DNA from 2 places in the Ktedonobacter sp. SOSP1-52 genome. Region 1 is predicted to be linked to the other one. Evidence: a T-box and tRNA genes for the amino acid it is inferred to sense, from the RefSeq annotation. Region 1 holds a T-box; the other holds one or more tRNA genes.
What was found. A T-box is a leader RNA that pairs with one kind of tRNA and senses whether it is charged. The one in region 1 lies ahead of serS (serine--tRNA ligase), so its partner is inferred to be a tRNA-Ser.

Region 1 (2,396 bases):
CGATAGCGATTCTCGCTGGGAACCCAGCATTCGATATCGTGCATACCAACCTTGCCATCACCCATATCGCCTGTGCAGACGTTGACAATACGGTACGGCAGCTCCAGGGCTTGAATGAGCTCCTCCGCGTTGCGCTCAAGCTCCTCAAACCACTGGACCGAGACTGCGTGGTCGGCCTCACAGATAATATACTGTTCTACCTTGTTGAACTGATGAATGCGGAAGACACCACGCGTATCCTTGCCATAGGTGCCGGCCTCCTGGCGGAAGCAGGGGCTGTAACCTACGTAGGTCAGCGGTAGCTCCTCAGCCTTGAGAATTTCATCCTTGTACATGCCGGTAATCGAGACCTCGGCGGTACCCACCAGGAAGAGGTCCTGCCCTTCAATCTCATAGACCTGGTCGCGCCCCTTGGGGAACTGACCATTGCCGACAAAAGCGAAGTCGCGGGCCATCGAGGGTACGATAATGGGAGTATAACCCTTACGCGACAGGCGGTCGAAGGCGAAGTTCATCAGTGCTAGCTCCAGGCGTGCAGCAGCGCCTTTGAGCGAGTAGCTGCGGCTGCCAGCCACCTTGACGGCGCGCTCAATATCCACCATCTCCAGCTTCTGCATCAGGTCATAATGGTCGAGCGCGGGGAATGCAAAGGTTGGCTTCTCACCCCAATACTTAATGGGCACATTGTCGTCTTCATCTTTGCCCACAGGTGTGCTAGGATCGGGAATATTGGGTACGAGCAGGAGCTGCTGATAGCGCTCCTCCTGAAGCTGGGCCAGGAGCGGCTCTTTCTCCTTGATGGCCTCTGAGAGCTGTTTGCCCTGGGCGATATACTGGTTACGCAGCTCGACGTTTTTCTCTTTCGCGGCCTGCTGAATTTTCTTCGAGAGCGCGTTCTGCTGAGCACGGGCCTCCTCGACCTCTTGCTGAAGCGAGACAACGCGCCGATCAAGCTCCAGGAGGGCATTGATATCGATAGGATTATTCTTCAGGCGCGCGGCCTCTTTGACCGCGTCAGTGTTGGTGCGGATAAATGTGAGATCGAGCATGATCTCCTCCTCTATCTATAGTGGCATACATGCGAACAATAAAAAAACGCCGTGTCCTGAAAGGACGACGACGACTTTACAGCGTTATCGTGGTACCACCTTTATTCGTTCAAGCGAAAGTGAACCTCGTTCTAGCCGGGTAACGGGGGCGAACCGTGAGCGCTCTTCGCGCAGGCTCCTGGGTGGATTTCACCGCTGCTCACTACTGCGTTGCACCGGACCGCAGCTCTCTGAAAGGTGGCGCAGGCTACTTGTCCCAATCATAGCCGTTATGGTATGTCCATGTATTGCCTGGTAAAACAGATCTGTCACCGATTCTATACTTAAATACAAGGGTAACAGTTTGCTTGCGCTTTGTCAAGGTGTGGATTGGCTTAAAGTTTCCACACCTTGACATTGCTGAAACTGGCGTCGATGGGAATGTCTGATTGAACGACGGCCACGCCCAGGCGCCCTGATTTCAGTGTGCTATCGCTGGCACCTCCAAGGAAGGTATCGTTTGCGAAGAGGTAGAAGGTTGTGCCCTGGGCGAGCACGACGAGCTGATTGCTCTGTCCTAGCCCCTGTGTAATGTCCGAGCTGCGCCCATTGAGCAGGTTTTGTCCCTGTCCTGACTCCTGGTAGAGGTCGAGGCTATAGGTTCCATCCATGCCAATGCTAAAAAAGTAATACTGGTTGCCTGTACTGTCGACGCGGAAAAGCAGCCCGGCGCGGTCGGCGTTGCCTGTATTGATGGTGACCTGGACTGAATAGACGGCATCGGCATAGGTTTTCGCCTGCGAGAGGCAGGGCTGGATATAGCCCCGTTTGGCCACGAAGGCGTGATAACCACTGCTAGTGAAGGCACAGCCCGTGGTGCTGTTGCCGCCAATATCCCATTTTCCATCACCGGTACGATCACTTAAGGAATCGTTCAGGTCGGGATCTTTCTTGGTTGCGTCGGTGAGGATGCCTTCGAGTGCGGTCGCCGTGGCGGTCATATCTTCAATGGTTGTGGTCGCCTGCGCCTGATTTTCATCCTGGGCGGTGGCGGTGGCGTTAATATTGGCCTGGACGGTATTAATCGCGTTGGCTGTTCCCTGCGAGCGTGCCTGGGCGGTATTAACGACATTTTGTGTCCACTGAGCCTGTACAGTGGCAAACGCATGCGTGGAATGGCGATAGTCGACGCTGGTACTGTAGATAATAAAGCCGAAGCCGCTAACGATCAAGACAGTCGCCAGGGTGAAGACGAGTAGGCGCATCCGATTCTGCAATTGCTGGGCTTTCAGGAGCCGCTGGCGCTTGAGATCTAATTCTACCAGGCGCGCGGCAAAGAGCGTCTCCTGGGGAGAGAGTGTTTCGGAC
Region 2 (2,396 bases), on a different contig from region 1:
GGGAGCTGTTTCGCCCGTCTGATAGGCGCCCAAGGTCGAGCGGAGCCGTACGAGGGCCTGCATACGTAGCTGACAGACACGAGACTCCGATACATTCATTATACGACTGATTTCCTTCATGGTTAGCTCTTCCTTGTAGTAGAGGGAGAGCAAGAGCTGTTCACGTGGCGGGAGATGCTGGAGGGCTGTAGAAAGGGCCTGAATTAGCTCTTCGCGTTCAACTGCTTCACCGGGATCTTGCTGACTCTCATCCTCTAGCATATCACCCAGGGAGGCGCTCTCATCTTCCTGAGTGCTTGATCCCAGCGGGGCATCCAGTGAAAGCACCGAGACGCTCATCTCCGTGAGCATCTGTCGATAGCGTTCCACGCTGACATCCAGTGCCTTAGCGGCCTCTGCCTCGTTCGCGGGCCGTCCCAGTTGCTGTTCCAGCTCGGCGTGAGTCCGTTCGATCTGGCGGATACGTGAAACGGATGAACGAGGAAGCCAGTTCAGTTGGCGGATCTGGTCAATCACGGCTCCACGAATGCGAGGAGTAGCAAAAGCCTCAAAGCGCACCCCTCGTGATGGATCGTAGCGGTCAATCGCGCTGATGAGGCCGATCATACCATAGCCGATGAGATCCTCGCTATCCATGATACTGGTTGGAGGGATGCCTAAGCGGCCAACCGCGAGACGTACGAGAGGCGCGTACATAGTAATCAACTCATTCCGGAGTTCTGAGCTTTTATGTTCCTGGTATCTTTCCCAGATTTCACTCAAGGTAGCCGTTGCCTGCATGGGCTTATTGCCACTCCTTTCAGCAGAAATAATCTCTTTCTGCGCTCTCCTTCTTCTGCTCTTGGTACATAAAGTGTAGTAGCGATGAGTGGCAGAGGGACATTGACTCTAGTCCCTGGTTTGGGCAACAAAAGTCCCTAAGCCATATCCCTCTCAAGGGACTATAAAGTTAGGTGTAGAATGCCGATAAGGAAAGCTAGAGTAGCACCTTGATGAGCCGTGCTCTTGCATGCAAGCTTAAAAGGCGAAAGATAACAAGGAGAAGAGATGCTTATGTCGAATTCACATGATCCATCAATGGGTGGTGATTTTTATGAACAGCCTCACGAGGGGCTTAGGCACTCCCCAGCGATGGACCCTGAGGTCTCGGCGAGGGAAATTGCGCGTGAGCAGGTCCTCCTGCATACCTTGTTAGAGCAGGGCTTCCTCTGGGATGAAGCCATAAAGCTCATCAGGATGCGTGAGCATTTGTATGAGAATACGGAGATGCGCCAGCGCATGGCTGAAGATTGTCATATCCAATTTGCTCGTTGGTTGTATGAGCAAGGCGAGTTAAACGAAGAATAAATCCGCTCTAAAGTGCTTGTCAAGGCAGGGAAGATGTGTTATACTGCGTGGCGGAGAGGTGTCAGAGTGGTCGAATGTGCCGCTCTCGAAAAGCGGTAGGGTTAATAGCCCTCGCGGGTTCGAATCCCGCCCTCTCCGCTTATCCTGGAGGAGTCTCATAGTGGTCTAGTGAGCACGACTGGAAATCGTGTAAGGTGATGAGCCTTCGCGGGTTCGAATCCCGCCTCCTCCGCCATCTTACCTCGCATCAAATACTCCGACTATATTCTAGTCGGTTTTTTATTGCCCACAACTTCAGAAACAAGTCACAAAGCCAGAGAGGAGCCGCGTGTCGCACGACACGCGGCTCCTCTCTGGCTTTTCTTACTCTTCTGGGGGTTCAGTATGAATTGTTACAGTGTCCAGGTAGGGATGCGCACGGCGTAGCGCACGCTTGGTCTCTTCGGCCCAGGTGTGGACCTGGCTGAGCGGGGTGTGTGCCTCGCAGGTAAGATGCAATGTGACATCCAGTGCCTCAGGTGGCGCCAGCGTTAGGGTCGCTGGGCCGCCACTCTGCGTCTCTTGCATAGGCATGTGGTGCGTGATCCTCTGGCTCTGGTAGAGACGTACCTCGTGTGTTCGGCCCGGCCCCACAATGCTATCGGCGATGTGCGTGATGTCTGTTTGCAGCGACCGGTTCGCGTACGTGACCTCCTGGCGGTAGGCAATAGTGTTGTCGGGAGCCTCGATATGCGTGGTGACGCGGCGGAGGAGCGCGTTATGCTCCATAACTATCCGCTCAAAGTGGGAGGCCTTGGTATGGGCCTCGCGCAACGTCATATCTGCCTGTACCTCTACATCCAGGTCGACTTCGAGTTCGCCATTGACCTTGCGCACATGGATGTTATGCGCGTGAATTCCCTGAAGTTCGGCCAGGTAGCGAATCTGGTCTGCCACGCTTTCATTCGGCGATGCAATAGGCTCGATATGCACGATGACATCATATTCGCTCTGTGGCGAGGCTTCGCGCGTCGCTTCGATGGCCTGTTCCTCAATCACCTCGCTCAAGA

Region 2: it encodes a tRNA-Ser, which carries the amino acid that the T-box ahead of serS (serine--tRNA ligase) is inferred to sense. The anticodon was not compared.

What each region holds. Positions count from the first base shown of each region.
Region 1 covers NZ_BNJH01000002.1:1,985,703-1,988,098, reverse strand. The annotation lists gene serS (serine--tRNA ligase) at 1-1,049, opposite strand, end outside; T-box leader at 1,107-1,322, opposite strand; gene JMJ16_RS24005 (hypothetical protein) at 1,424-2,396, opposite strand, start outside.
Region 2 covers NZ_BNJH01000003.1:70,346-72,741, forward strand. The annotation lists gene JMJ16_RS25940 (FliA/WhiG family RNA polymerase sigma factor) at 1-780, opposite strand, end outside; gene JMJ16_RS25945 (hypothetical protein) at 1,054-1,347, shown strand; tRNA gene JMJ16_RS25950 (tRNA-Ser) at 1,400-1,485, shown strand; tRNA gene JMJ16_RS25955 (tRNA-Ser) at 1,494-1,582, shown strand; gene JMJ16_RS25960 (cation diffusion facilitator family transporter) at 1,711-2,396, opposite strand, start outside.